Regions from separate parts of the Paenibacillus sp. W2I17 genome, predicted to be linked through region 1. Evidence: predicted binding sites of a transcription regulator. Region 1 holds the regulator's gene; the other holds the start of a gene.
What was found. The regulator LexA, encoded in region 1, represses DNA repair genes until DNA is damaged. The targets are predictions, from matches to a motif close to CGAACATATGTTCG.

Region 1 (15,871 bases):
CTGTACCTGAGAATACACCGCACTTCTTCACTTTAATGGAGAACAAACAAATTATTGCTGTACGTCTGTTCATCGAAAAAGATGGCTGGATTGCAGATCCATACCCTGATCCTACATTTATCAAACAAGCCTAACACTCTCGTGTTACGACTTACTTAACCAAAACCCCTGTTCAATTGAACAGGGGTTTTCGCATATGCATATGGAGAGTATTATCCAATATCGGTGCATTATATAAAATAATGTGGGTATTTCGCCTTTATCGATTCCTGTTCAATAACAACTAGTCTAAGATGAGCTTCCATCACCTGAACAGCTTGCTCGGTCTTACGCTCTGTGATAAGACGATAAATCTCTTTGTGCTGGGAGATAATGACCTCCAGGTTGGAGTCCTCCGCTAGACGTAATAAACGCAACCGATTAAACGGAATATTCAGCTGTTGCAACATTTTCCATGTTCTCAGCTTACCCGTGCCCTGGAACAAAATCTGATGAAACTCTTCATCCAGTTCAAAAAGTCGATAGAAATTGTTTTTCCCTATACAGACTTCCTGCATTGCAATGTTGGTTTCAAGTCGAAATCTGAACTCTTCAGGAAAAGAAACACAAGCCAAAGTCACGATTTCCTTCTCCATCTTCTCCCGCATAAACCTGCCTTCTTCCACATGCTCCAGATTAATATGAGAGACGATCGTTCCACTCTGGGGAATAATGTCCAGCAGTTCTTCTTCAGCAAGCTTCATGAATGCTTCTCTAACGGGTGTTCTGCTCACCTGTAGTTCATCTGCAATCTCTTTCTCTGAAATCTTGGTACCCGGCTTAAGTTCCAGGTGAAGAATTCGTTCTTTTAACAGGTTATATGAATATGCCCGGGTTGAGCCTCTAATTTTTTGATTAAGTGACATGCCTAGACCTCTTTCTATCAGCCGTATTCATTCATCTTAGCACAAATTACCGTTCCACTTATATATCGGTGTGAAACGGTAATCTGGCCAGCATCAACTATATTATTGCTTGTTTTCTTTGTAGGCTTTGTACGTATCATTTGCCAGCTTCAGATAATTGGATAATCCTTGACTCTCCAGCTCTTTGGCAAATGTATCGAATTCAGACAAGTCCCGCTCACCCAAGATAAATTTAAGTGTATTTTGATCCGAATAGTCTTTCAGTGGTGTACTAAGAAGTGTCACCCGTTCACGATCCTCAGAAGAGTAAGGAATTGGTGGTTCTGCCGGGATAACTTCTTTGGTATCCTTCATGTCTTGCTGGAATTTCAACTCTTCTTCACTAAACATCGATTGCAGCAGATCTGTCGTACCACCGTAGGCAAATACTCCACCAGAGAAACCAAAGTCAATACGCAGATCCTTCGTGCCTTTAGGATTCAAGCCATTGTAGTTCACATCTTCTACCAATTTACGTTTTCCGCCCTCTTTGGTAAATGTTTCGCCTTCAACGCCCCATTTGGCAAACTCTTGACCCTCATCGCTGTAGTATAACCAATCCACAAATTGCATAATGGCTTTGAAGTTTTCGCTTTTTTGAATTTTTCCGGATATCATGACACCGTTTTCAAGTCTGGAGCCGGACATTAATTGCCCTTTTGGTCCACCAGGTACTGTAATCTTTGCAACTGAGTATTTACCTTCTCCCAGCGTTTTGTTCATATCATTTCGGTGCAGCACCACCGTTTGGGAATTACCATTAATCATGAATGATTTGCCGGATACAAATTTCTGTACAGCCTGATCATCATCCTGTGTGAAACTTTCTTTGTCCAGCAATCCTTCGGATACCAACTTGTTAAAGTACGTTAGCATCTCTTTGTATTCTGGTGTTGTAGCCGTGTACACAAATTCATCCTGATCTTCCTTATACGTCAATCCGTTACCAAAACCCCATCCAGCCTTGGTACCAAAACCGGTAGCCGCAATACCTAATGTGCTATTAAATTGGAATCGGTCCGAGAACGGAACGGAATCCGGGTACAGCTCTTTGAGTTTCTTTGCAGCGTCATACAATTCATCCCATGTGGTTGGGATAGCAATGTTATTTTCTTCAAAAACATCTGTTCTTACGATTAATGTATAATCTGGCCATACTTCTTCATGCAGACCCGGGAGTACATAATACTTGCCATCTTCCTGTCGAAGTCCTTCGATTTCTTCTTCCAATCCCCATTTTTCCACTTTATCCTTGAAGTTGGGCATCAAATCAATATAATCACTAACGGGCAGAATCGCACCGGAAGATACAAAAGCAGATTCTTCACCAGGATAGGTCTTTGGAATAACCAGCGGTGCATCACCAGAACTGATTAGAAGAGATCTCTTCTGAGAATAGTCACTCATAGGAACAATCGTTGGCTCAAGTGTAACACCAGTCATTTCAGTCATCTTTTCGAAAAGCAACCAGTCTTTTTTGTACGGATAGGTAGGTTGATCACTATACAGTATCGATAGATTAAACGGCTCAGTCGCCTTGAATGTATCCCCTACATTGTACGTCTCCATCGCTGCCTTGGTTTGAACTTCTGTGACGTCACCTCCAGCTCCGGTACCGCTGCTACATGCTGCCAGAACAACGGTCATCATTGTTGCCAACACCATTTTACCAACAAACTTACGTGGCTTTTGATTCATTTAGGTTATCCCCCTGAATTTAGTTTAGGTTGACCTTGCCTTAAAACTTTTTAATCAATCTCTAAAAGTAATCATGTGAATCACTCTAGCTGCTACGTATTACTGTTTAACAGACCCTAACATGATACCGGTTACAAAGTATCTTTGGACAAATGGATAGATGGTGAGTATCGGCAAGATGGTTAATACCATCGTTACTGACTTAATATTGGCAGCAATCTGTGTCAAGTTATCAGCTGAGGTTGCGCCGGCAGATGCCCCGCTTGTCGCTCCTGCAATCATATTGCGCAAATAAATGGTGACCGGGAACAGTTCTTTTTTGTCCAGATACAGAAAGGCTGGGAACCAGGAATTCCAATGACCTACTGCGTAGAACAGCACCATGGTTGCCATAACTGCTTTACTAAGCGGCAATATAATGCGTAACAAGATCCCATATGTGTTCAAACCGTCAATGGAGGCAGCTTCCTCCAGTTCTTCAGGCATATTTTCAAAAAATGACTTCATGATCAGCATGTTGTATATGCTAATTGCGCCAGGAACAACAAGTGCCCACATGGTGTTGTTGAACCCAAGGGAATTAATCAACACATAGTTTGGAATCAATCCACCACTGAAGAACATCGTGAATACAGCGAACATCGTCAAAAACTTGCGACCCATCAACCTCTTTTTGGACAGGGCATAGGCGAAAATAGTCGTCATAAACATGGAGATTAACGTACCTACCACAGTGTAGATAATCGTATTTTTATAATTGGTCCAGAACATGCTGTCACGCGAGATGGTCTTGTATGTCTCCACATTGAATCCTCTTGGGAACAAACTAACCTTACCGGAATTAATATAGGACTCACTACTGAAGGATTGTGCCACGACATTTAAGAATGGATAGAGTGTTATAAATACCACGAACAGCAGAAAGATGACATTGAATACTTTAAATACCTTGTAAGATCTGGATTCCTGCATGATGCTCCTCCTTTACCATAAGCTTCTTTGTGTCAGTCTGCGTGAGATGGCATTTACGGAGAACACCAGAATCAGACCGATCAGCGATTCGAACAAGCCAATTGCGGTAGCATAACTGAAGTTACTGGATTCCAGTCCAACCCGATACAGGTAAGTGGAGATCACATCAGATGTTTCGTAGATAAGCGGATTGTACAAGAGTAAGATTTTTTCAAATCCAACTGCCAGGAAATTACCCATGTTCAAAATCAATAACGTCACAATCGTTGGCAAGATCCCTGGTAACGTTACATGAATCGTTTGCTTCCACCGATTGGCACCATCGATACGCGCAGCTTCATACAAAGAATCATCAATGGTTGTCAGTGCAGCCAGATACAGAATCGCTCCCCAACCCATACCCTGCCATACCTCAGAAGTGATATAGATTGTTCTGAACCACTCAGCCCGCTGCATAAAAGGAATATTGTCTCCGGTGAAGAAAGCCACCAGTCCATTAATGGAACCATTCACTGCTGTCAGCTGCAGGATCATACCCGCAACGATAACGATGGACAGAAAATGAGGCAGATAAGACGCGGTCTGTACAAACTTTTTGAATCGTTTACTCTTCACTTCGTTAAGCATCAAGGCAAAAATGATTGGAACCGGGAATGTAAAGAGTAACGCAAGTCCGCCCAACATCAGCGTATTACCGAATACTCTCCAGAAGGTGGGGTCCTCAATGAACATTTTGAAGTACCTTAATCCAACCCACGTTTCTCCAAATATACTTCCCCCGGGAACAAAACGTCTGAACGCAATCACATTACCTAATCATCGGCCCATATTTGAAAATAAGGAGATAAATGATGGGAAGGATTAATAGTGAATACAGCTGCCAGTCTTTGCGGAACAAGGTTGCTGCCGTTCGTAATCTGCTCTCTTTACGTAAAGATGTCATGGTTAACGTTGTTTTAGCGGTTTCCGACTCCATGTGTTTTCACTCCGATCCAGGACTTGATAAGTAAGAGTAATTCATGTACATTTCCCATCGTTTCTCCTCTTGTAGAAGACAACAAATCCTTCAACTTCACCCCCACTACGAAATAGATAAATGCTAAATGTAAGCGATATCATTTTGATGTGTTATGTAGAATCACACAATCCAAGGTGCTTCACATCATTAATTAGCACTTACTAAGTGGTGTGATCTCCAAATCGAAAGAAGCTTTTTCAAAATATTAAGCGCTTACAATCAATCGAAAATAATAAGCAATAACTCCCTGCTTCCATTTAATGAAGTAAGTCAAAAAGAAATTGCTTTAGGACAATCTAAATACTAGTCATACTAGTATGTTAGTTATATTCTAATCCAGCTTCCCTCTAATTTCAATAACTTTTAGCAAAAAAAATGGAGATCTCATTTAACAAGGTAATTTAGTCAACAAGCTCAAATAAAAAAACATTGGTAACTTCAAGAACGACATCATCGTTCTTTGAAGCTTCCAATGTTTCAGGGTGCTGAGGAAAGATGTTATAGCTGATCCGCTCAGAAATTAGCAATAAGCTGATCCAGTTCAGATAAATGCGTTATTTCGTGGTCAGGCGCATACGTTTCATTGTTGGTCTTATGCTCACGGTTAATCCATACGGATTGGATGCCAGATGATAAAGCACCACGAATATCAGTCGTTAACTTGTCCCCAACCATCATGCTCTCTTCGGGTTTAACACCCAGTTTACTCAAAGCATGTTCAAATATCGATGGATCTGGTTTTCCTTTTCCGAAGTTACCAGAGATAATAATCTCATCAAAGAAAGGAGTTAATTCAGGTACACCATCCAATTTCTCTTGTTGCAAAGCAGGACAACCGTTCGTTAACAACAACAGTTTGTACTTTCCTTGTAACTGACGCAAGGTATCCATCGTTTCTTCGTATACATGAGGTCTGGATCTCCGTTCTACTCCAAACTGCGTGGCCAGTTGTTCAGCAAGATCTTCCCGATCTATACCCAACTTCAACAAGCCACGACGCCAGGATTCTTTACGGTAAACTGGAGCAAGCTGTTCCAACTGACGGAACTCAGGTTGATCCCCACCAGTAAAGTTAGCCCAAAGGCCTTCAAACGGATTGATTCCAATCATTTTAGTGAAAGGAAAGGTTTCATATGATTCATACAGTCCACGTGCCTCATTACGAACAGCTTCTTCAAGTTCTTCTGGTTTGACCCCAGTCTCTTGCGCTGCGATTAGACAAGTCTCATGAAAAGCTTCTCGAACACTACGCTCATCCCACAATAAAGTATCATCCAGGTCGAACAAAATCGCTTTTTAACGCCATTCCGATCATCTACCCCTTTATGCAATAATTACTTTTCGACGGTTTCCACGGTGATCTGGTGTGCTTTTGCAAACTTCAGCAAACGTTCTGCAATCGCATCAGTATCGTAACGGTTCAATAACTTGGTAAACACCCATCTTTTCCCGCGACTGTTATGTTCGATAACAACTGTACCTGGTTCAATTCTGAATTTGACAATATCATCAACCCCAATTGAACGTTCACGATTACCCTTCGTCGTTATAATCCGATTACTGCTAATTTTGATGTATGGACGACGAAGCATGAAGATGACTGCCAAAAATACGTAAAGCAGCATGGTCACCCAGTCCCAGGTTGTCATCGGAGCTTGCACAAGGAACGTGCTCATAAACAGATACAAAAAGGCGAGACCAATCAAAAATATAGGGAACAAAAGGCTGCGTCCCTTAAAGACTTCTTCACCTGGTGTACCTGTGATTGGTTGACCACTTTTTTTGCGTTGCTGATTTAACTGCTTGGAATTTTTCTTAACCGTTCTCTCGAACGAACGCGACATGAGAATCCCCCTTATGTGTCTTTGTATCGGCTTACATAACTGTAAACCAACATTTCCCCCTATAAATTGCACACTCAAAATAACAGGAAGAAACCTAAATATCATAATGATATCATTAGGTTTCGTTAGTGTTTGAGTTTGCCTTGGTGGCCTTTGTCATTCTCATCATCAACAATCTCAATGGTATCCAGTTGTTGTCTGAAATTACTGCGAATATTACTCAAATAAATCTCTCTTAGCTCGGCACGTTCAGCAAGTTCTTCCTCCGACAATCCAGTGGACTTTTGCTTACGAGCCAATTCGTTAATACGTGCTACCAGACTATCTATATCCAAGCTTGTCCCCTCCAAAAATACAAAGTCATATTAACTTTGCCATTATAAAGGCTGCTTGTCAAGCTGACACGCGCTAACACTCATTGATGTGCATTTTATTCTGCAAATTGCGGTAGAGCTAGTACTTGTCCCACTTGGATGGAAGTTGTATGAAGTTGATTCACTTTCTTAATTGCTTCTATATAAATACGTGTATCCATATTTGTCGGTTTATGTTCCAAAGAAATACTCCATAATGTTTCCCCTTGTGAAACAGCTATCTTTCCTCCAGGCAGAACATCATTCTCATTGCCGGCAAATACAGTTAAGACGGTGCTGCATCCAATAAATATAATCATAGAGGTAATGGCTACCTTTAACATCCATGAAGAAATCTTGAAACGCGCTAAAACCTTCTTGTAGTTCCCTATGTTAGACTTCACCAGTTCCGAATTCATTGGTTCATAAATGCTTTGATAAGTAGAATATCTCATTAAACACCCGCCTCCAAACGTTTGTTCCTATCTGTTGAAATCAATATAACACGAACACTTGTTTTGTTCAATAGATTTTTAGAACAATTGTTCGCTTCTTTTTTGAAGGAGAAATATCTTATTTCGCTTCCTTTTGCAAAGCATTTGCAGTATTATGCTCTGACTTTTGGACAATTTCTGTTCTATAAGTTAAAAAACACTGATTTAATGCTATTTTATTTAGAACTTATGTTTGTACGAACGGAGGTTCTATGTTATAATTTTCCCAAACGTTACTAAAATGGGGTTGATACGGTATGTCGAAGATATCCAGCAGGCAGCAGGCTATTCTGGAGTTTATACGAAATGAAGTCCGGTTGAAGGGGTATCCTCCTTCCGTACGGGAAATTGGTGAAGCTGTTGGACTGGCTTCCAGCTCAACAGTACATGGACATTTGGATCGTTTGGAGAAAAAAGGTTTGATCCGACGCGACCCTACCAAGCCAAGAGCCATTGAGCTTTTGAGCCAGGAAGAATCTGAGCATTCTCATCAATTTGCTCATAGCGTTGCACGTATTCCTGTTGTTGGTAAGGTTACAGCCGGGGTTCCAATCACTGCAACCGAGAACATTGAAGACTACTTCCCTCTTCCTACACATTATGTAGGCGAACAAAAAGTGTTTATGCTTTCAGTAGTGGGAGATAGTATGGTGGAAGCTGGAATCGTTAATGGAGATTACGTTATTGTCCGTCAACAGCAAACTGCTGATAACGGTGATATCGTCGTTGCAATGACTGAAGACGATGAAGCTACAGTGAAAACGTTCTATAAAGAGAAAGATCATATTCGCCTTCAACCGGAGAATGCGACCTTCGAACCTTTACGTTTGAAACATGTTAGTATTCTGGGTAAAGTCATTGGCCTTTTCCGAGATATTCATTAATATTTAACTTGAGTAACAAAACTAGATGTAATGAAATACGAAAGAGGTTGTCCTGATCAACAGGACAACCTCTTTTTTTTCATGTTAATGTTATTTTTGCGGCTAATTATTCACTGCGTTTCAGAACACTCTTGTGATGCGAGAACACATCATAGCTCTGTTTTCCGTGATATGAGCCCATACCGCTCTCTCCTACACCACCAAACGGGAGATAGTGTGAAGTCATATGAGAAAGTGTGTCATTAATACATCCCCCACCGAAGGATACTTGATTCAGAACCTGATCCTGCAGTTGCTCATCCTGTGTGAAGAGATATAGCGCCAATGGTTTTGGCCGGCGAACAATCTCATCCAGCATTGGGTTCAGGTCACTGTACGTAAATACAGGAAGAATCGGACCGAAGATCTCTTCTTGCATGACAGCTGATTCCCAGTTCACATCACCAATTATCGTCGGCTCAATAAGAAACTGCTCACGTACAGAACGCCCACCAATTAGCGTTTTGCCATCTGTGAGGAATCCCGACAACCGATCAAAGTTACGTGCATTGACAATATGGGGAAAATCAGCGTTCAGTAACACATCATCCCCAAATTTATCTTTGATCTCTGCGCCAATCAGATTGATCAATTCATCATGAACTTGTTCATGCACAAGCAAGTAATCCGGAGCAACGCAAGTTTGCCCTGCATTCAGGAACTTACCACGAACAATACGCTGAGCCACCAGCTTCAGATCTGCATCACTGTGCACAATAGCAGGACTCTTACCACCCAACTCAAGAGTTACAGGAGTCAGATGCTCCGCAGCTGCCTTCATAACAATGCGACCAACACCCGTGCTGCCAGTGAAGAAAATATAATCAAACTTCTCTTTCAACAATGCTGTACTAGCCTCAACTTCTCCTTCCATTACCGCAATATACTCCTGAGGGAAGATCTCCTGAATCAGATCATACGTCAGACGAGATACAGCTGGTGTTAATTCAGAAGGCTTGATAACTGCACAGTTACCGGCTGCAATTGCTCCAATCAGTGGACCAAAGGCCAGTTGGAAAGGATAGTTCCAAGGTGCAATAATAAGAGCCACTCCGTATGGTTCAGGGTAAATGGTACTCACCCCATCCGGCATAGCCGAATTGGTTGGGACTTGTTTTGGTGCAGCCCATTCCTGCAGATGTTCTAATGCAAAATCCAGTTCACCCAGAACAATGCGAATCTCGGAACCGTAAGCTTCCGCCTCAGATTTGTTCAAATCTGCCCGAAGTGCATCTTGAATCCGTTGCTGATACTTTTCAATTCCCTTTCTAAGCTGTTGAAGCGCATTAATTCGATACTCGATATTTTTAGTTTGTCCTGTATAAAAAAATGTACGTTGTTCTGTCACAAGTTGTTTTGCCTGATCCATATTAACATCTCCAATTAATTATTTAAAATTAAATTGCTAAAAATTAAATTAAAGTATACCTCTTCTATATGAAACTTTCAACATACAAATGAAACATCCATTTGTATGTATTTGAACGATGGTTGGAATTTTAAATGAGTGAAAGCTAGTATTCCCTCCTATTCGTGGCTATTAGAATTGCTAAGGAAACTTGATTAAAATCTTTTGCTTCAGACAGTTTAATGCACTGTAGAAAGAATTCTAATCTCAGTTTCTCCTTAATAAGTTAGTAGATAAATGACAATCGTTTTGCGCTAAAACAAACATGAAGTGATACAATTCATCAGATGGAGAGGTTTAGTTACCATACAAAAATACTCCCCTTTTATTAATGAAAAGAGAGTTTTACGGTTTACCATTATCTAAATCGACGAACAAACGTGTTTTGTTATATAAATGTAAGCCTTGGTTACAAGTAAACACAGAAATGTGGGCTGGTGAAGAAGAATTCAGGGGACATTAGTGGGTGCCTTTTTTTCTTATTATAATGAAGAAACTCATTTCAAATACTCATTTTGATTGCATTACTACTCTGACATTAAAAGCAATAAATTATGGCGCTGGATAAATAGAAAATCTCCTAAACAAAATATTAAACTTATACAAATATTATAAATTATAAGCTCGCAATTCCTAAGCGATACAATCCCTTTAATTAACAGAGATAATTTCGGCTAAAGAAATCGAGCGGAACTCACCCTCTAACATCAACTTTATTTCACACCGTACAAAGTCTAATCCCACAACTACTCCTGAAATCGGCTCTTCAAAGAGAGAGTTAAATAATTCCAAATAAACCGTCTACTACTATTATAAGAGCCAACTAGTACCTAACTGGTCCGCTGTGTTTCCTGATCGTCCAAATCAGGGTTGCCACGGCTCTCTGTGTTCAGCCATAATCAACCTGGATGTCTCACAATCCGTTATCTTTCATTCTGCTACGCATGGTGTACCCTCAATATTAGCCCAAAAATCGATGTTCCCAGAAGTTCGTGTGCGGTCTACCTTAGGACGTTCTCCCCCCCCCCCCCAGCCTTCTAAGATCACTTTGTTGGCTATTTCAGACCATCTTCCAAATGTATAGTTTTCCGCTCCCACAAGAGCGTCAAGAGCAGCCATGACGTTCGTCTTATGTTTACCCGTTTCGGCTATAATCTCATGTATAGCAGGAAACCTACGCCGTCCACCTTTGTACTTATCTAAGATCCGGAGGACCTCTCTTTAATAATCCATTAACATATCAATCACCTCACCAATACTATGTGAGAATATAAGTTCGTTTTTAACATTAAATTCAGAGATATCTGCAATTATATATAGAAACATTTACCTAGGTCTGATAGACTATGTAATAAGAATATTAATAGGAGGATTATTAGTAATATGAAAATAGTACCAGGAATTTTGCTTATTACCGCATTTTTAACACTTGCAGCTTGCTCACCTCAACCTAATGCCGATTTAAAAAGTGATGGAGTCGTCGCAAATGAAGTGGAGTCCACTGTGTCGCAAACAGAACCAACAGAAGAGTCAAAAGATGAAATAACAACAGATTCTGTCAATGAGGAACAAGAAATTACTGCAACTACAATAAAAAAAGGTGATACAGTAACGATAGACGGATATGCGGAGCTTTCAGTCTCTAAACAAAAGTTTTCTAAAAAGATTGAACCTTCAAAACCAGGTAATTTCTACACGTACTACGAATCAAAGGAAGAAGATTCTACATATTTTGCACTCACTGTAAAAGCTAAAAATTTATATACTACTGGCATTGATGCAGATGAAATAGCAAATGTCACCTTGATATATGATAATCAGTATGACTACCCTACATTCAGCACTGTTGAGGAAAAAGGAGGAGAAGACTTTACTTATAGCAACATCACTAGTGTCAATCCTCTAAAAACTACAACGTTATATTATCTAGCCGAGATACCGAACGAAGTCGCTCATAGTGATAAACCGTTAAAAGCTCTGATTAAGGTAAAAGACAATACTTTTGAATATACAATTAGATAATTAAAGGCCCTCCCACACATTTGTTGGCAGGGCCATTTTTTCGCATAAATTAGAATGTTCATTCTTTAATCGACAACAAAAATACCCAGTCATTTGGACCAGATACATTTATAGTAGCACTCATGGGAGAGAGTATTAACACCTTACACCATTTTATGTGATTTTATTCTTAGTCGGTACACATATTACATACTCATCCTAACAACTTTCACGGAGTTCTGAAGCTTCTCCAAACAATGTGTTGATAGAAGTAAGCAGAACCCCGAGTCTGTCCGATTATTCGTATAAAGGCGTGTTATAATTATCAGATCAAAACCGCAATCTGCCATTTAAGAGGTATTGACTCTAAGAAAGGATAGGATCGTGACGAGTTGCCTATGGAAATGTGCGCCGAGGGTGGTGAAGGTGGAGATATCGAATACATAAGTCCATCGGATAATTGTGGTGCCGGCAGCTGGGTAGGTAATCAGTTGGAGGAATATCCAGACGGTACATTAGTAGAATTTATATTTGAGCAAGGGGATAAATTTTTTTATGAGTGAAAAACTTAACCAAATTAGTGACTACTTTGGTGTTTTTTGTTTGGGTGCATTGACGTTGTTTATTTTTGTGCTATCAGTAATGTTTATTATCAAGAGTTTTGTCAATATTTATAGAAAATTAAAAGGTATAAATTCTCCGGCAATGACACCCTGTAAAACATGTAGACGCTCGATTTCAAACACTGCAATTATTTGTCCATACTGTGGTGAACATTACGGTAAAATGAATGAATTAGGTGATTCAATACTTATCTGTTTCCTTTTTGGTTTAGGTCTTTTCATATTAGGAATTGCGAGTCTAACTGAGTCCGTTGAATGGTTTGAGCGTACTTATATGAACTGATCGACACAAATGAGTCGCAGTCCAAAACATAAGCAAGCATTCCGTGGAGTGTGCCAACAACTCATGACCGGAGAGGACAAGAATAACGTTTACCTGGAACCACGTATACAAGCCAGGGTCAAAATGCGCAGCTGGACAAAGTCAGGCGTGCTGCGTATACCCGTGTTTAATCAATTTATTTTCTGAGATAATGCAAAAAAGGCTCCGCATTGAATTGCGGAGCCTTTTTTATTGATTACTTAGTATTCGCTCACTTCAAACGTCAAAACTCGATCAAATAGGATGTAGTCCTTTCGACTTTTGAATGGTCCCTTGTTATTATCGTGCTTATCAATAGCGTAAGATGCCTTTCCGCTTCCAGCTTGTTTAGTTTCATACCAGTCAATGAAGCTGTTCACCTCTTGCATGCTCAAATCGAATTCCTTCTCAAGACCGATAGTCATAGTCACGACAAGAATCGCTCGGTTACCTGATGGCTCTTCTGGTTCAACGACCGGCCCTTGAGGAGTTGCAGATGCCTCATTGGAGTATTCTGATTCAACACCATCAATAACGGCACTCACAACAAAGTAGTACGTAGTCCCATTCGTCAGTCCGGGAATAACGAAATTTCCATATTCATCTTTTGTTGCTGTTACTGTTTCTATATACTTCCCTGACTCAGTGCCGTATCTTATTGTATAACTTTCAGCAGAAGCAATTTCGTCCCACTTCAAACCTACCTGAGTATTGCCCCCAGTAGCTTGAAGATTAAACTGAATAGGATTGGTAGATTCAGTTATGCCTAAGGTAAGTTCGTTAACATGAGCCCATGAAGCTGAACCATCTACTTCTACTTTAATACCATCATATTCACCTGGTGTAATTTCAATCGGGTCTGTTACTGTAACTGATAGATTCACATACCTACTTACCTTGGAACTAACCGCTGACCATTTTCCATCTTTCAGACCATAAATCGTGTAATAATTATTTGATTTAGGATTAGAATATGCGGCTATCTGAATAAAACTTAAATTAATAGGCTCAGGAAAAACATATTGAATAGTCCCCTTATAAGTCCCTGCATTCCAGAGAGTATTTAAATTACCATCAATAGAATTCTTTCCATAGTTCGAACTATATGTACCACTTACAGTTATCACTGTATCCTTGTGCGGGGATACTCCCTGCATTCCCTCTACAGTTAAGTATTCTCCTTCATCTGCGAATGCTACATTTAAGCTCAATAAAAACAAAACAAATCCCAACAAACATGTTTTCAATATTTTTCTGCTCATAAATTAATTCCTTTCATTAAAGTTTTAATGCACTTATCATAAAGTTGATTATTCTCTCTGTCTAAACATAAACTTGCTGATCTATAAATATCAGCTAATTTATTGCATTTTTATTTTATATTGGATGCGCATCTCCACAAATTACCCGTTTCTATTCTTAAATATTTGAGTAAAATTACATAGTATAGAGTCTCAAAGGAGGCATTATTATTTGCGGAAGATTTACAATTACTGATCCCATTGACGCAATTATGGACAGGTACTATGCATCCATTGCAGATGGCTTTGAGTACAAACCTAATTACAATGCAGCACCCATGCAGTTCATTCCGACGATCATCGGCAGCAAAGACGGAAATAGATTGGGTGCGCTCCGATGGGGACTCGTTCCTTCATGGGCCAAGGATGACAAGATCGGTAACAAGATGATTAATGCACGAGCTGAGACGATCGCTGAAAAGCCAGCTTTTAAACGTTTGATCAGTTCCAAGCGGTGCATCATACCGACGAACGGGTTCTATGAGTGGCGAAAAGATGGATCAGCAAAGCAACCTATGCGCATCCTGATGAAAGATGACCGCTTAATCTCACTTGCTGGCCTATACGACACCTGGACAGATCCGGACGGAAACAAGTTGAGTACATGCACAATTATTACAACTGAACCGAATAGCCTAATGGAAGACATTCATAATCGTATGCCGGTCATCTTGCGATCTGAGGATGAGGCTGAGTGGCTTGGAAGAGATAATGATGATGTTCAGTCTTTGCTTGGCCTTTTGAAGCCATATCAAGTGTCTGAGATGCGAGCATACGAGGTACCGAAGGAAGTCGGTAATGTGCGGAATAACAATGAAGGATTGCTAAAAGAGATAGGATAGAAAGTTATCAGCTTTATCGACTTAGAAAGGTCGGTAAAGCTTTTTTATTACATCTAACACTTACTTGAATATATAGGTTTAATTGTTTAGACATGTAACTAATAATAATTTATTCTTATGTAATTAAAAAAACATTATAAGGAGATCACAATGCAAAAGTTAAAAATGATTATTACTACATTATTTACCTTAGTTCTTCTATTAAGCTTCTCGACAAGTACATATGCGGCAACTGTAGATAGTGTCCTTAAGGCACCCGAAGAGGGCTGGACGCGATTCGATGATAGGGCCCCTGAATTAGTTTATTCTAATGATGACTGGGTATTGCTTAATAACGCCGATACAGTTGGTGACTACAACAAAACTGTTTTAGGCGCAAAACATAAGAAAAGAAGTGAAATTAAATTTAAATTTGAAGGATCGAAAATCAGATTAATTACAAACAAGTCAGATTCATATTCAAAGAAAGTTGCAATAAGTATTGATGGTAACACCGAGTATTTTTCTACATGGAAGGAATCTTGGAGCCATCAAATAATTGCATATGAAAAGTTGGATCTTGACTATGGTATCCATGAAGTAATTATATGGACCGAAACTCCTTCGTCAACTGTAGTAGTTTACGATTATCGATTTGATGCAATCGATATCGATGGATCTTTAGTGGACTTTAATTATGTAGAACCTGAAGTTCCAACCACTCCGGAACCTGAGCAACCGACTGAAGGTAGGGCAATACTAGTAGTTACCATGACAACTGGTTTGGAGAAGGAATTTGATCTTCCAATGAGTGATGTAAAAGCATTCCTCAACTGGTACGATGCTCGTGATGTAGGGACTGGCCCAGCTAAATTTGCCATCAACAAATACAGCAACAACAAAGGTCCATTCAGCAAGCGTACAGATTACGTGATCTTCGATAAGATATTGACGTTTGAAGTAAGTGAATATACGACCAACTAAAACGAAAAAGCAGTGAGGTTATCCCTCCTGCTCTATTTTTGTACCCTAAATTCAAACGTATTACGAAAGTATTTCTTCCCCATGATCTTAATGGATACAGTGCTATACGCTTCTACTGATCCTCCATAATCAATGATGTATTCATGTTCACCTAGGACATGCCAGACGTATACACGGATTTGGTTT
Region 2 (15,871 bases), 1.6 Mb from region 1:
GATTTTGATATTATTATTGAACTTCGCAACAATCCGAATGAAGAAATTATTTATGATACGTTTACGGCTAGCTACACCGACGAATTGTAAGGAACCGTACGGAATCATGAAATAGATTAGCAACAACTCAAGAGATAAACATAAGGAGGAGATGGCATGTCTGAACTGGGTCAGCAGTTAAGGGAGGCCCGGCTGCAAAAAGGGATGAGTCTTGACGATGTACAGGAAATGACAAAAATTCGCAAGAGGTATCTGGAGGCCATAGAAGCAGGAGACTATAAAGTGCTGCCGGGTAGCTTCTATGTGCGTGCTTTCATCAAAACCTATGCGGAGACGGTGGGACTGAACCCTGATGAGCTGCTGGAGGGACACAAAAAAGACGTACCCGCAGAAGAGACGGAAGCAACGATGGAACCGGTTATTCAGAAGCGTTCCAGCCGTCCGGTTGAGCGTAGTAATCGGTGGATGTCTGTCGCGCTGATGTGGACATTCCCTGTTTTGATCGTAGTTCTGTTGTATGTATACGTGGTTTATAACAATGGTGATGAATCAGATAATCCAGGGCTTGATTCAGTCAAAATTACAGACAGTCAACAACAGCCTGAGGATAAACCGGATCAACCTGCCGACAACGGACAGGCATCTAATCCGCCTGCCAAAGATTCAGGTACTGACGGTACTGGTGAGGGCGACGCTGGCGGTAACGGTGGCGGTACAGACACGGAAGGACAGACGGACGGTCAAACGGATGGCCAAACTGATGGCCAAACGGACGGACAGACGGATGAAACTGAGGAAGAACCAACTGAAAATTCACCGTCTAATGTGACTGTTGCAGAAGATGGGAAATCAGGAAATATTACGAACTTTAAAGTTAACGGTAGTGCAGGGCAGCCTGTAACGGTTACGATTAAAGCAACAGGCAATAGCTGGCTGGAAGTTTACAAGGGCGAGAACTCCAGTGGAGAGAAGTTGGAGTATGGCAATACAGCCGATGGCGACAGCTATACCTTTGAGCTGGATAGTGCGGGAATGTATATTAAGTCCGGTTACGCTGCAGCGACCACGATTGAGGTTGGCGGGCAAGTTGTAACGGATGGCAAGGCGACCAATCGGATCCGTTTGAAGCTTGGTGAAGACAGTAGTAGTACTTCTTCTTCCACAGGTGTTGAAAATGGATCAACGGATGGTACAGGAGGTACCACGGGTAGCGAATAACCGGGTCAACTGCAGGAGACAATAATCGTGTCTTAACTTGCAGTTAACTTTTGGTGAAGTGAGGTGGATGGCTGTGACAGTCAGCTGGATCGTAACAGGTTTAGGGATCATTGTCAGCCTCCTGGGTTATTACCTGACTCCAAGTGCTTGGGGTTACGGAATATTGGGTTTTGGACTTGCACATGTACTTTTGGGTGTGCTCGATATGTTTAGACAGCCCAACCGCAGCCGCTATTAGCTTGGAAGCTGGACCAGCAAGCATTTTTGGCAGCCACTTGAAGTGGAAGCCAAAAATGCTTTTTTCTTTGTGTAAAACAGCTTGAAATTAGACTTTTGCTTAAGGTATCCTCTATAATGTTACAGAACATACGATTAACTGAAAGGGTGACTGGTTTGAGCTCAGAAAATTCATTTGATATCGTGTCCAAAATGGACTTGCAAGAACTGACAAATGCCGTTACACAAACCGAGAAAGAAATTGGCGCTCGTTATGACTTCAAGGGCAGCAAGAGCAGCCTGAAGCTGGATAAGGATGCGTTAACGATCGTATCTGATGATGAGACCAAACTCAAGGCTGTCATTGAAGTGCTGCAATCCAAAATGGCGAAGCGTGGTCTACCATTGAAAAACATTGATTACGCAAAGGTAGAGCCAGCGTCTTCTGGTACAGTCCGCCAGCGTTTGAATTTTAAACAGGGGATTGATCAGGACATCGCCAAGAAAATCAATATCCTGATTCGGGATTCCAAGATGAAGGTGAAGAGTCAGATTCAGGGAGACCAACTCCGGGTAACTGGTAAGAGTAAAAATGATTTGCAAGCTGTCATGCAGCTGCTAAATGGTGCTAACCTGCCTCTGGATTTGCAATATACAAATTTCAAGTAATATGGCCTTTTTGTAGCAAAAGTGTTTTTTGACACGGTATTGGGCGTATATTATACTAAGTGTGCATTGCTGGCAGTCAAGCATCAAGTCCAGTCCTCATCGTTTGCTGACTTTGTGAAAAGCAGTACATCTTCTGGAAGTCACCGGAACGTTTAAAGCGGTTTTGCTTTTGAGCGGTTGACTTTATTTTTTGCGTTTCTACATAGTGGGATCATGTTAATATGGATTGACATTGAAACTGTACATTTCATGTTCCGGATGATGATAACGGGATTATGATGATTGTTTGGAGTAATGGAGGATATGAGGGAGGGCGTCTTGTGAATTTACCCAACCGGATTACGCTTGCACGAATTTGCTTAATCCCTTTTTTGATGGTGTTCCTGCTCGTGGATTTTCCATTTTATCCAGAGCCGTTGCAGCTTGGAAGCTTTTCGCTTCCGTATAATCAACTGATTGCTGCTGTTATTTTTTATCATCGCCGCAAGCACAGATGGAATTGACGGATACCTTGCGCGGAAAAATAACATGGTTACCAATCTGGGGAAACTGCTCGATCCACTCGCAGACAAGCTGCTGGTTACTGCAGTTTTGGTCTCGCTTGTGGAGATGGGCAAGCTGGATTCCTGGATTGCAGTTGTTATTATTAGTCGTGAATTTGCAGTTACCGGCTTGCGTCAAATTGCATTGCTGGATGGTTCGGTTGTTGCCGCCAGTGCTTGGGGCAAGCTGAAGACTGTAGTGCAGATTGTGGCGATTGTGCTGTTGCTGTTGAACAATTTCCCGTTTTCATACACGGGTATTCACGTCGATATTATCGCGGTATGGGCAGCAGCGCTTATTACCATCTGGTCGGGTATCGATTACTTTATCAAAAACAAAAACCTGCTTCATTTAACAAAAGCATAATGGTTTGTTCTTAAATGGGTAATCATGAAGGAAGCATTGGGTCAGGGGCAATAGGAAATTATCCTATTGCCCTTTGATCACTCACCACGTGTACAGGAGGATGCTCAATGAAGGCAGAAATCATTGCAGTTGGCACAGAGCTACTGCTTGGACAAATCGTCAATACCAATGCCAGATACCTATCCCGTGAATTGGCTGCGATGGGGATCGATGTATATTTCCAAACGGTGGTTGGGGATAACCTGAATCGACTTAGTGAAGCTATTCGCATTGCGCAGGGCCGTGCAGACGTTATTTTATTTTCCGGTGGCATCGGACCTACCCAAGATGATCTGACCAAGGATGCGCTCGCAGCTGTTCTTAACCGGAAACTGCATACAGATCGAATGGCAATGGACAAAATTGAGAGCTTTTTCAGAGATCGTAATGTGGATATGACAGAGAATAACAGACGTCAGGCGATCGTTATTGATGGCGGAACACCTCTGGCCAATGAAACGGGCCTTGCGGCAGGAAATGCGATTTCTGACAATGACAAATATTATGTTGTGATGCCTGGACCACCTAAAGAGCTGATTCCAATGTTTGAACAGGAAGTCAAACCTTGGCTGTTCCAGCATGTACTCACAGAAGAGATGCCGATCTATTCCCGAATGCTCAAATTCGCAGGTATTGGTGAATCTGCTCTGGAAGATCGACTTCTGGATCTGATTGACGTGCAGACAGACCCTACGATTGCTCCTTACGCGAGCGAAGGCGAAGTTACGGTACGTGTCTCCACAAAGGCTGCGAGTGAGGGAGAGGCGAAGCTGAAGCTGGATGCGATGGAGGTTCAGATTCGGGAACGTTTGACAGAACATCTCTACGCGAACGAGGATGTGCCTATAGAGTACACGATTGTAACCATGATGTCTGACATGGGGCTGACGCTCAGCGCTGCTGAGAGCTGTACAGGAGGGCTTGTCATGCAAAGTCTGACCTCTGTACCCGGAAGTGCGTCAATGCTCAAAGGTGGAATTGTTTGTTACTCCAATGAAATTAAGGAAAAGCTGCTGAATGTGCCTCATGATTATCTGGAAGGTGAAGATGCACCTGGGGCGGTAAGTCCTGAGGTTGCAAAAGTGCTTGCTGAGCAGATCCGCATGATTGGCGATGCTGATTTTGGCTTGGCTGTTACCGGTGTAGCTGGACCGGGATATTCGGAACGCAAGCCACCCGGACTTGTCTTCATCGCTCTTGCTGAACGTGGAAAAGAGACGGAAATTCATGAGCTGCGTATTAATGGTAATCGCGAGACGGTTCGCATTCGTTCAGCCAAAGCAATTCTATATCGCTTATGGCAAAAACTTGTGGCGATGGATTGATTAGTTAATAGCTTCGATTGCATTTACAGTTCCAAGCAAGTATAATTAAGGAAGACGGAAGAACCGTAGAATTAGGCTTTACAGCCTTGTTTACGGTTCTTTTTTCTGTTTAATGGAAAGTTTCCTTGAGGAAGAGGCGCCTCGGCCTTTACAAAAAAAAACGAATGTATGTTCGAAAAAAAGCTTGGCAAACGTGTTAAAACAAGGTATCATTATCTTATAAACAGTAAAGGGTGTGAGCTTATTGTCAGACCGTCGTGCCGCGCTTGATATGGCGCTCCGTCAAATAGAGAAGCAATTTGGTAAAGGATCCATCATGAAACTGGGTGAGTCCACTCATATGAATGTGGAAATTATTCCCAGTGGTTCCTTGGCTTTGGATATTGCATTAGGAACAGGCGGCTTGCCTAAAGGCCGTATTGTTGAAATATATGGACCCGAATCCTCTGGTAAAACAACCGTAGCATTGCATGCTATCGCTGAAGTACAAAGAGCGGGTGGACAAGCTGCATTTATTGATGCCGAGCATGCTCTTGACCCACAATACGCAAGCAAACTTGGTGTTAATATTGATGAATTGCTTCTGTCTCAGCCAGATACGGGTGAGCAAGGGCTGGAAATTGCAGAAGCTCTTGTACGCAGTGGTGCAGTAGATATCGTCGTTATTGACTCTGTAGCCGCATTGGTTCCAAAAGCAGAGATTGAAGGCGAAATGGGTGATTCACACGTTGGTTTGCAAGCGCGTTTGATGTCTCAGGCGCTGCGTAAACTGTCTGGTGCAATCAGCAAATCCAAAACAATCGCAATCTTCATTAACCAGCTTCGTGAGAAAGTCGGCGTTATGTTTGGTAACCCGGAAACAACACCTGGTGGTCGTGCTCTGAAGTTTTATTCCACAGTACGTCTTGATGTGCGTCGTATTGAGAGTATCAAATCAGGCAATGACATGATTGGTAACCGTACTCGTATTAAAGTTGTGAAAAACAAAGTGGCACCTCCGTTTAAACAAGCGGAAGTGGATATCATGTATGGCGAGGGTATTTCGAGAGAAGGCAGTATCATTGACATTGGTACAGAGCTGGACATCGTTAATAAAAGTGGTGCATGGTACTCCTACGAAGGCGAGCGTTTAGGACAAGGCCGTGAGAACGCAAAGCAGTTCATGAAAGAGCATAAAGATATTGCTGACATCATTGAACAAAAAATTCGTGTAGCCAGTAACTTGGTTACTGCAGTTCCTGCGCCAACTAGTGAAGAGCAACAAAAAGAAGCAGAAGAAGAACAAGAATTGTTTGAAATCAACGAGTAACCTCTCAAAACCTCCCTTGTAGGGAGGACCCTGAGGGTGTTCCCCACTGGACTCCGTAAACTTATCTGATTGAGCTTGGATCAATCTGGATAATGGATTGTAGTGGGAGTACTCGTGCTGTCTAACAGCCCCTGTCCCAATGGACAGGGGCTGTTAGCACGCTAACTGTGGAGTAAAGGCCGGGCAGAGTTCCCGGTCTTTTGTATTATTAGTGTTCTCTGTCTTATGTGAAGATGTGCTTGGCGTAGTCAGAACGAAAATGTTATGAAAGGGGAGACCAGAATGGATCAACATGACGAGGATTTATATGAAGAAGCAGAACAGGACGGCCTATCCCAATTTCCGGACAACGAAGAACTTATTATTACACGTGTAGAACGAACGAAGAGCAGGCAAGCTCGTTATCGAATCACTTTTGGCATCCACTCCATTACGGTTCTTGAAGATGTGATGATTAAATACAGGATGACTCAAGGTAATACGTTTATGAAGAAGGATCTGGAGGAAATCATTGTAGCTGACGAGCGACAGCGGACCTATGCACAGTCTCTGCGATTTTTGGAGCATAAGCCACGTACGCGCCATGAATTAAGTCAGAAACTTCGTCAGAAGGAGTTTGCTGCACCTTTGATTGAAGAGGCGCTGGATCGGCTTGAGCGGGAGAACCTGGTGGATGACGATCTATTTGCGAAGGAATGGACAAGACAGCGTATGGAGGGCAAGCGGAAGGGAAAACTGTGGATAAGGCAAGAGCTGCGTCAAAAGGGCATTGCCAATGATCTCATTGTTGAGGCACTAGAAGGGATCAGTACAGATGCGGAATTTGAGACTGCCTTGAGTGCAGGACGCAAAAAATGGAATCAGGTCAAAGGGGACGTCAAAGAGAAGAAAAATAAAACGCTTCCCTTCCTAATGAGACGTGGTTTTTCAATGGATATGGTGCGCCGGGTCGTGAATTGTTTAATTGAAGAAGATGAGGCTGGGGACCCTGAAGATGACGAAGCGTTGTTATGGGATTAGCAGACTAGAGTCTCTATACTGCATTCTCTTGACAATTTCTTTCGTCAAATACTAAAATGGACATGAGTCTGTAAGAAATGGACAACCCTTTTTCCTTCCAAAAAAGCGGTTTCGGTTTCTTAAGATTTATACCATTCTTAATTATGGGTTTGCTGGAAACAGTGAATAGTACGTGGAAACATGTACATGTGAAATGAAAATCGGCGGGGGATCGCCGTGAGTATTCGTTATTCCCAAACATATGTAAGGTTTGAAAACTGCAAATTGACCCAAGGAATGCCTTGGAGGAACCAACGAGGAGGTGAACAGTATGAATCCTGCAATCACGATCGCTCTCGTTGTGGCCGCGCTAATCATTGGGTTCGGAGTAGGGTATTTTATTCGCAAATCTCTTGCAGAGGCTAAAATCTCTAGTGCGGAACAAGCTGCCGTACAAATCGTGGAGAACGCGAAGAAAGAGGCAGAGGCACTGAAGAAAGAAACGGTGCTGGAAGCGAAGGATGAAATCCATCGCATTCGTGCTGAAGCTGAAAAAGACACTCGTGAACGTCGGAATGAAATTCAACGACAAGAAAGACGATTGTTGCAAAAAGAAGAGTCGCTGGATAAAAAATTGGAATCACTCGAACGTAAAGAAGAGCAAGTGGCTAACAAAGAGAAACGAATTGATGAGACTCAGCAGCAGATCGAAATGATTTACAAAAACCAGGTGACAGAGTTGGAACGTATATCCAACCTCACCATGGAAGACGCACGCAGTATCATACTGTCCAACGTAGAACAGGAAGTTCGTCATGAGACGGCTCAAATGATCAAGGACATTGAACAACAAGCGAAGGAAGAAGCGGACAAAAAGTCCCGCGAGATTATTACACTCGCCATCCAACGCTGTGCGGCTGACCACGTAGCGGAAACAACGGTATCTGTTGTTACCCTGCCAAATGAAGAAATGAAAGGCCGGATTATCGGTCGTGAAGGACGTAACATCCGTGCGCTTGAAACCCTTACAGGGATTGACCTCATTATCGATGATACGCCAGAAGCTGTTATTCTGTCGGGCTTTGACCCGATTCGCCGTGAAATCGCCCGTACTGCCCTGGAGAAACTGGTGGCTGATGGACGTATTCACCCGGCACGGATTGAAGAGATGGTTGAGAAATCCCGCAAAGAAGTGGATGAGCGCATCCGTGAATACGGTGAGCAAGCTACCTTTGAAGTGGGCGTGCATGGTCTGCATCCGGATCTGATCAAAATTTTGGGCCGGTTGAAGTTCCGTACAAGTTACGGTCAGAACGTCTTGAAACATTCCATGGAAGTCGCTTATCTGGCTGGACTGATGGCTGGCGAACTCGGAGAAGACGTAACTCTGGCAAGACGTGCAGGTCTATTGCATGACATCGGTAAAGCGCTGGATCACGAAGTGGAAGGATCACACGTCGAAATTGGCGTGGAACTGGCGAAGAAATACAAAGAACATCCGGTTGTAATCAACAGTATCGCGTCCCATCACGGAGATTGCGAAGCGACTTCGGTCATTGCCATGTTGGTTGGCGCAGCAGATGCGCTCTCCGCAGCAAGACCAGGCGCACGCCGCGAAACGCTGGAAACGTATATCAAACGACTGGAGAAGCTGGAAGAAATCTCAGAGTCCTTCGAAGGTGTCGAGAAATCGTACGCCATTCAGGCCGGACGCGAAGTTCGCGTTATGGTACAGCCTGAGAAGATCGATGATGCTGAAGCCTTCCGCTTAGCCCGTGACATCACGAAGATGATTGAGAATGAACTCGACTATCCGGGTCACATCAAAGTCACCGTCATCCGGGAAACCCGTGCGGTTGAATACGCAAAATAGAGCATTACGGAAAAGTGGCCGCAGTAGTGGGCCACTTTTCCTGTTGATAGCCTGTTAAAAGGCAACTACACATCATAGAGCATAGATAGAGTCCTGCAAAGGTTCAACATTTGAAGTAAGAGGACTTTGCAGGAATTGAGGAGGCAGTAATCAATGAAGGTTTTGTTTATTGGTGACATTGTAGGTAACGTGGGACGTAAGGCATTAAAGGAAAATTTACCGTACCTGAAATCGAAGTATAAGCCACATGTGGTGATTGTGAATGGTGAAAATGCGGCAGCAGGTCGCGGCATTACCGGTGCAATCGCAAATGAGTTTTTCAACTGGGGTGTACATGGTATTACACTTGGTAATCATACTTGGGACAATAAGGATATTTTTGATTTTATAGATGATGAGCCCCGCATGATTCGTCCAGCGAACTTTCCACCAGGCACACCAGGACGAGGGTACACGGTTGTCAAAGGCGAAGGGAAAGAGCTAGCGATTGTCAATCTTCAAGGAAGAACGTTCCTGCCTGCTCTGGATTGTCCATTCCGTGTAGCTGATGAAATTGTAGATGAGCTGCACCAAGACCATAAATGTATTTTGGTCGATATGCATGCTGAAGCGACGTCAGAAAAGATTGCCATGGGATGGCATCTGGATGGACGTGCGTCTCTCGTTGTAGGTACACATACACATGTACAGAGTAATGATGATCGGATTTTGCCTGGAGGAACGGCTTACTTGACGGATGCAGGCATGGTAGGGCCCCGTGACGGTATATTGGGTATGGAGCGTGAGGCCGTGCTGCGTAAGTTCTACACTCAGCTGCCTGTACGTTTCGTTGTGGATGATGGCAAATGGCACTTCCATGGTGTTTTTGTTGAAATTGATGAAGCCACAGGTGCGGCAACACGCATCGAAAAAATTCGTCTGATGGAGGACGAGTGGCGCATGGAATAGGGGTATTGTCCCAATTTGCAGGGAAACCCGTCTAAAAAGAAGGAATTTTTTTGCCTCCCGCGAATAACATCTAGTAAGTGGAAACAAACTTTCAACATTCCCAGGGAGGTACTTACCATGGATGTATTAAAAGTTTCAGCAAAGTCCAATCCTAATTCTGTAGCCGGCGCTCTTGCAGGGGTTCTTCGTGAACGTGGAAATGCTGAACTGCAGGCAATTGGAGCGGGAGCACTGAACCAAGCCATTAAAGCGGTAGCGATAGCCCGGGGATTTGTAGCACCAAGCGGAGTTGACCTGATTTGTATTCCAGCTTTTACAGACATTGTGATCGACGGCGAGGACCGAACGGCCATTAAGCTGATTGTGGAGCCCAGATAATACATGCAGTATGCATTGAACCTGTTTACGATGTAGACAGGTTTTTTTGCGTTTTTTTGCAATAACATATTGAGGAGGGTTTAAGATGTCCATGTCTGATTGGCGTATAGCTGATTTTCACTGTGATGCACTGAGCAAAATTTTGATGCAGCCTGCTCTTTCATTCCAAGATGCTCCACAACTGGATGTGAACTTGCAACGTTTGAAAGAGGGAAATGTAGGGTTGCAGGCGTTCGCCATCTATTTACCCGAAGTGCTTGGCAGAGGCAAGTTTGAACATGTGATGGGACAATTGGAGATTTATCGTAGACGTGTAGAGAGAAGTCAGGAGCGGCCTGGCGGCACACAGACGTTGTTATGGCGTGAACAGGTGGCTCAGGTGGGGCAAACAGAGGGTCCGTGGGGATTAATCACAATGGAGGGTGTAGATGGCCTGGAGGGCAACCTGTTCTATCTGGAGCTATGTTATCAGATGGGCGTTCGAATTATTGGACTAACGTGGAATTATGCCAATTGGGCGGCTGACGGAGTAATGGAGAAGCGTGGAGCAGGTCTGACGGAGAAGGGGAAAGAACTGGTGCGCCAGTGTAATGAAATCGGAATGCTACTGGATGTGTCACATCTGACGGAGAAAGGGTTTTGGGAACTGGCTGACTTGAGCAAACGTCCTTTTATTGCCTCCCATTCCAACAGTTATAGCGTATGTCCCCATGTGCGTAATCTGAAAGATGATCAGATTCAGGCCATCATTGCCCGGGAAGGGCGGATTGGACTGACGTTTGTACCCTGGTTTGTCAAGCAGGAGGGTGAGGTACGTATAGAAGATCTGCTGCCTCATATTGAGCAATTCTGTTCTCTCGGCGGGCAGCATCACCTGATGATGGGGTCCGATTTTGATGGAATTTCAACGTATATTCAGAGACTTGAACATTCAGGACATTATCCGAGACTGACGGAAATCCTGCTCAAGCATTATGATGAACATCTGGTTCGTGGCTGGTTGTGGGGGAATGCAATGAGTTATCTGGGGGAACACTTGCCAGAGAGCAATCCAAAGATGAAGGGGAATTCCATGAAATAGTGAAGCCGTGTGTGCGTTGAATGGGTTGAATTGAAACTTGTTTTCCAAATAAAGGAGGGGAATGATGGTGAAATAAGTGTATTTCATGAATTTTCACCAGTTCGTTTTCATTTCACTCCAAAAAGGGGTATAATACCATTGGATTGTTAAGAGCCTGAGTACAGGCCATAGATAAACAAGGAGTGAAATTTACAATGAGTAAAACAGTACCTGTGGGCGTATCTGCCCGTCACATTCATGTATCCCAAGAGCACGTTGAAATTTTGTTTGGCAAAGGTTATGAACTGACTGAATTTAAACCACTGTCCCAGCCTGGCCAATACGCTGCTAACGAAACTGTAGCGGTAATTGGTTCGAAAGGACAGTTTGATAAAGTGCGTATCCTTGGACCTGTTCGCCCTGAAACGCAACTGGAGATCTCTATGACAGATTCATTTGCTATTGGTGTTAAAGCACCTGTGCGTGAGTCCGGAAGCATTGAAGGTACACCGGGAATCACGATTAAAGGTCCTGCTGGCGAAGTTACGATTGATAAAGGTGTTATCGTTGCTGCTCGTCACATCCACTTCCACACTTCGGATGCTGCAAAATGGGGTATCGAGGACAAACAATTGCTGAAAGTTCGCCTTGGCGGAGATCGTGGTCTGGTACTGGAAAATGTACTGGCTCGTGTATCCGATTCTTTTGCACTGGACATGCATATTGATACAGATGAAGCTAACGCTGCTGGCGCTCGTAATGGCGACACTGCTGAAATCATCGATTAATTACATGTAATAGCTTCAGCCGCCAATTGGGGGTCTGAATAACATATAAACCTGAGCACAGCCAACAGGGGCCGGTTAATTCCAGCCCTGATGGCAAGGCTCAGGTTTTTGTGTTTTCTTAGTGTTCTTGTGAGCATGGCATGTTTCGGATTAGACGAAGGAACATGCGCTTTGGATGTGGAACTACAGCCCAATTCATGCTATAATTTGCTGTAATGCTCTTTTAATGTTCCAAGCAAGAAATTCACTGGAACAGGGATGAATGAACGATTTTTTATTAATAGAGGCTGTAAGGAGTGACCGAAGGAAATGGCTAAAGACTCAAAAAAGGATTACTCCCAATATTTTGATTTCTCGGATGCCAAAGTAATTTCGCAAGATGAATTCAGCAAAAAGATAAGAATCCGGGGCCGTGAGATTAACATCAAATCGGAACCCAATCATCGTCAGGAGAAACAGCGGGGTAAGGAAGACGTCCAGGTGCTTTACGAAAATGCCGTTCCCGATGAACTGAAAAACATAGGGAAAGGCAAACATTATATTGTATATACGTATGGATGTCAGATGAACGAGCATGACTCGGAAACCATCAAAGGACTGCTTGAGTCTATGGGATATCAGGCTACAGAGAATCGCAAAGAAGCTGATATTATTCTGCTCAATACGTGTGCCATACGGGAAAATGCGGAAGATAAAGTATTTGGTGAGCTTGGTCACCTGAAAACGCTAAAACTCGAACGTCCGGGATTGTTACTTGGCGTATGCGGGTGTATGTCCCAAGAAGAAGGCGTCGTCAACCGAATCATGCAGAAACATGGCTTTGTGGATATGATCTTTGGTACACATAATGTGCATCGACTGCCACATCTAATCCAGGAAGCGCTGTTCAGCAAAGAAATGGTTGTTGAGGTGTGGTCCAAGGAAGGCGACATTATTGAGAACCTGCCGAAAAAACGTGAGGGTATGCGCGGCTGGGTGAACATTATGTATGGCTGCGACAAGTTCTGTACATATTGCATCGTTCCGTTTACGCGGGGCAAAGAACGCAGCCGTCGTCCGGAAGATGTCATTGCCGAAGTTAGGGATTTGGCACGACAAGGCTTTAAGGAGATCACGCTGCTTGGTCAAAATGTGAATGCGTACGGCAAGGATTTCACCGACCTGAACTACAGCTTTGGTGACTTGATGGATGCCATTCGCCAAATTGATATTCCGCGAGTACGGTTTACAACCAGTCACCCACGTGACTTCGATGATCGCTTGATTGAAGTGCTGGCCAAGGGCGGAAACCTGGTGGAGCACATTCATCTTCCGGTGCAATCTGGTAGTTCAGAAGTACTCAAGCGTATGAGCCGCAAGTATAACCGGGAACACTATCTGAAACTGGCTGACAAAATTAAAAAGGCCATCCCGGATGTTGTGTTGACAACGGATATTATTGTTGGTTTTCCGGGGGAAACGGAAGAACAGTTTGAAGATACACTTTCCCTTGTCCGTGAAGTAGGGTATGATTTTGCCTATACCTTTATTTATTCCCCACGTGAAGGTACACCGGCTGCGGTGATGGAAGACAACGTACCGATGGAAGTGAAGAAGGAACGTTTGAAGCGCTTGAACGAAACGATCAACGAATACAGCCACCGAAGCAATGAAGAGCAACGCGGCAAAATCGTTGAAGTACTCGTTGAAGGTGAGAGCAAGCGGAATTCCGAAGTTCTGGCAGGACGTACGCGCAGCAATAAGCTGGTGCATTTTGAAGGACCCAAAGAATTGATCGGTACTTTCGTACAAGTGGAAATCACCGATCCGATGACTTTTTATATTCGGGGCAACCTGCTCTCCGAGCCGGTAGCTGCCAATCAGTAATACACACACCAATAAGATGAGAATTTTGGGGTTCAATATCAGGTTCGGACATTCGCGCAAGTAGCGGAGGGGACGGAATCGGTCTGTAGAAGCGAAGCGTTCGCCTTTGTCTCCGGATTTTAACCTTGAACAATTGTAATCAGAAAAACCCGGAGACAACAGCGATCAAAAGAACGATCCGTACCCGCAGCGGTCATGGAGCAGACGTTTGAACTCATTTGAGCCCAGGTTCTCATCTTATATCATCTCATAGAATGGAGCGATTTCAGTGGCGCAGGAAGAAGTGCAGTACAACCATTATGGAATGCCAACCTACGATACGCGCAATCTGGTCATACGCGACGACATTATGGGAAAAGCCAAAGAATTGGCTGATATGCTCGGAACGAGTGAGGAAGTTAGACAGTTTCAACAGGCTGAAACCAAAATTCGTGACCATGAGCGCATCCAGCAGTTGATTGCAACGATCAAGAAAAAACAAAAAGAAATCGTTGCTTTTGAAAGCTTCAAAAATGTGGAGATGGTCAGCAAAATTGAACAGGAAATTGAAGATCTGCAAAGCGAACTGGACAGTATTCCATTGGTTACGGAATTCCAGCAGAGCCAGAGCGACATCAACTACTTGCTTCAACTAGTGATCTCTGTAATCCGGGATACGGTTTCTGAAAAAGTAAACGTGGAGGCTGGAACGGATTCACCTCCGACCAGTTGCGGTTAAATGACGGAAGGGTGCGGACGCTGTCCGCGCCTTTTTTGACATTACATAACCTTTAACGTGGAGTGGCTATCGCCAAGTACTCGGAATATAATTCCAAGCAAAGCTCCACGCTGTGGGGTTATTTTGTGTGGCGCAACTGACTTTTAATGATAAAGGCACATGACATCAAGAGAGCTTGATACGTACAGTGAATAAAGGAGAAATGAATAATGAGTATTTTGGACAAAATGGTGGAAGACGGAGACGGACGATTCTGGGGATTTCTCGGATGTCGTTATATTAAAGGAGACGGCAAAGAAGTACAGATCGCGTTGACAGCAGGCGAACATCATACCAACTCCATGGGGATTATTCATGGGGGTGTATTAACTTCACTGATGGATCAGGCGATGGGTATGGTTGCAACAGCAGCAATGGAAGTGGACGGCTGTGTGACAACAAATCTGAACGTACATTTTCTCGCACCGATGAAACAAGGGGAATTAACGGTGACAGCTACCGTACTGCATCAAGCAGGACGCAGTGTTACGACTCAATCGGAGGTTCGCGATGCATCGGGCACGTTGGGATGTATGGCTACGGCGACATTCCGCATAGCACGCCCGAGAACGTAACGCATGAATCCTGCGGTTGACAAAAGATATTATTATGTCATAATGAAATTATCAAAATGAAAATAGTCGGTGGTGCCCATGAGCGAAAACTACGAACACTTTAATGCAGAGAGCGACGAACAAGCAGCACGTGCTTATAGTTCCAAAAAATATCGTACCCCCGATGGTGTTCCTGCGGATATCGTTATGTTCACCTTAACCAAGCGGGAGCGCAAGACGGTGACTAAGACACTTCCCATTCGGGAACTGAAAGTGATGCTGATCAAGCGCAAAGGCTGGCCTTTTGCAGGCAGATGGGCATTACCCGGTGGATTTTGTCAGGAAAATGAATCCATCTATGGTGCAGCTAAGCGTGAGCTGATGGAAGAGACAGGTGTAGATGGTGGACATCTGGAGTACTTGAATGTATACAGTCAGCCGGGCCGTGATCCGAGGGGCTGGATTATCTCCCACGCATTTTTCGCGCTTGTGGAAGAATGGATGCTGGATCAACGCCAAGCAGCAGATGATGCTGAGGATGTTGGATTGTTCACCATTCAGGAGGCGCTGCAAGAACTGGAACTGGCCTTTGATCACAGAACAATCATTGAAGATGCTTATCGACGTATTCAACAGCAGATGCTGGAAACGACGATTGCTCGTCAGTTCCTGCCACGTGATTTTACATTAAGTGAATTATATCAGGTTATTCAAAGTGTTGTACCGGATTTTGAAGAACCAAACTTCATTCGCAAGATTACGTCTACCCGCAGCCGTAAAGGCATTGTGGAAGAAGTAAGAGATGAAGAGGGGAACCTGGTGAGTTCCAACCAGTACTCGCAGCGTCCGGCGCAGCTATATCGTTTTACAGAACTCGTACCACGCCTTTCCATCTATACGTAATAAGGTGTAGATGTGTCAATCTGATTGAATCAGGATCAACCATTTCTGGGCTAAGGGAGT

Region 2: a site for LexA is predicted at 4,538-4,551, ahead of recA (recombinase RecA). Genes of this name have one in related genera too.

What each region holds. Positions count from the first base shown of each region.
Region 1 covers NZ_JAUSXM010000001.1:478,552-494,422, reverse strand. Annotated here, with positions in the region: gene QF041_RS02275 (cupin domain-containing protein) at 1-134, shown strand, start outside; gene QF041_RS02270 (GntR family transcriptional regulator) at 231-905, opposite strand; gene QF041_RS02265 (ABC transporter substrate-binding protein) at 1,008-2,642, opposite strand; gene QF041_RS02260 (carbohydrate ABC transporter permease) at 2,742-3,614, opposite strand; partial or broken gene QF041_RS02255 (ABC transporter permease) at 3,627-4,557, opposite strand; gene QF041_RS02250 (HAD family hydrolase) at 5,146-5,922, opposite strand; gene QF041_RS02245 (hypothetical protein) at 5,967-6,476, opposite strand; gene QF041_RS02240 (DUF896 domain-containing protein) at 6,602-6,811, opposite strand; gene QF041_RS02235 (LysM peptidoglycan-binding domain-containing protein) at 6,907-7,284, opposite strand; gene lexA (transcriptional repressor LexA) at 7,581-8,207, shown strand; gene QF041_RS02225 (aldehyde dehydrogenase) at 8,314-9,615, opposite strand; gene QF041_RS02220 (bZIP transcription factor) at 11,038-11,676, shown strand; partial or broken gene QF041_RS02215 (hypothetical protein) at 12,036-12,218, shown strand; gene QF041_RS02210 (hypothetical protein) at 12,211-12,561, shown strand; gene QF041_RS02200 (fibronectin type III domain-containing protein) at 12,801-13,841, opposite strand; gene QF041_RS02195 (SOS response-associated peptidase) at 14,051-14,722, shown strand; gene QF041_RS02190 (hypothetical protein) at 14,873-15,685, shown strand.
Region 2 covers NZ_JAUSXM010000001.1:2,043,691-2,059,561, reverse strand. Annotated here, with positions in the region: gene QF041_RS08955 (DUF3388 domain-containing protein) at 1-90, shown strand, start outside; gene QF041_RS08950 (helix-turn-helix domain-containing protein) at 157-1,218, shown strand; gene QF041_RS08945 (hypothetical protein) at 1,292-1,456, shown strand; gene QF041_RS08940 (YajQ family cyclic di-GMP-binding protein) at 1,612-2,103, shown strand; partial or broken gene pgsA (CDP-diacylglycerol--glycerol-3-phosphate 3-phosphatidyltransferase) at 2,424-3,012, shown strand; gene QF041_RS08930 (competence/damage-inducible protein A) at 3,120-4,376, shown strand; gene recA (recombinase RecA) at 4,621-5,685, shown strand; gene QF041_RS08920 (regulatory protein RecX) at 5,968-6,705, shown strand; gene rny (ribonuclease Y) at 7,016-8,557, shown strand; gene QF041_RS08910 (TIGR00282 family metallophosphoesterase) at 8,711-9,505, shown strand; gene QF041_RS08905 (stage V sporulation protein S) at 9,623-9,883, shown strand; gene QF041_RS08900 (dipeptidase) at 9,969-10,964, shown strand; gene pduL (phosphate propanoyltransferase) at 11,159-11,731, shown strand; gene miaB (tRNA (N6-isopentenyl adenosine(37)-C2)-methylthiotransferase MiaB) at 12,041-13,597, shown strand; gene QF041_RS08885 (YlbF/YmcA family competence regulator) at 13,902-14,315, shown strand; gene QF041_RS08880 (PaaI family thioesterase) at 14,525-14,929, shown strand; gene QF041_RS08875 (NUDIX hydrolase) at 15,008-15,811, shown strand.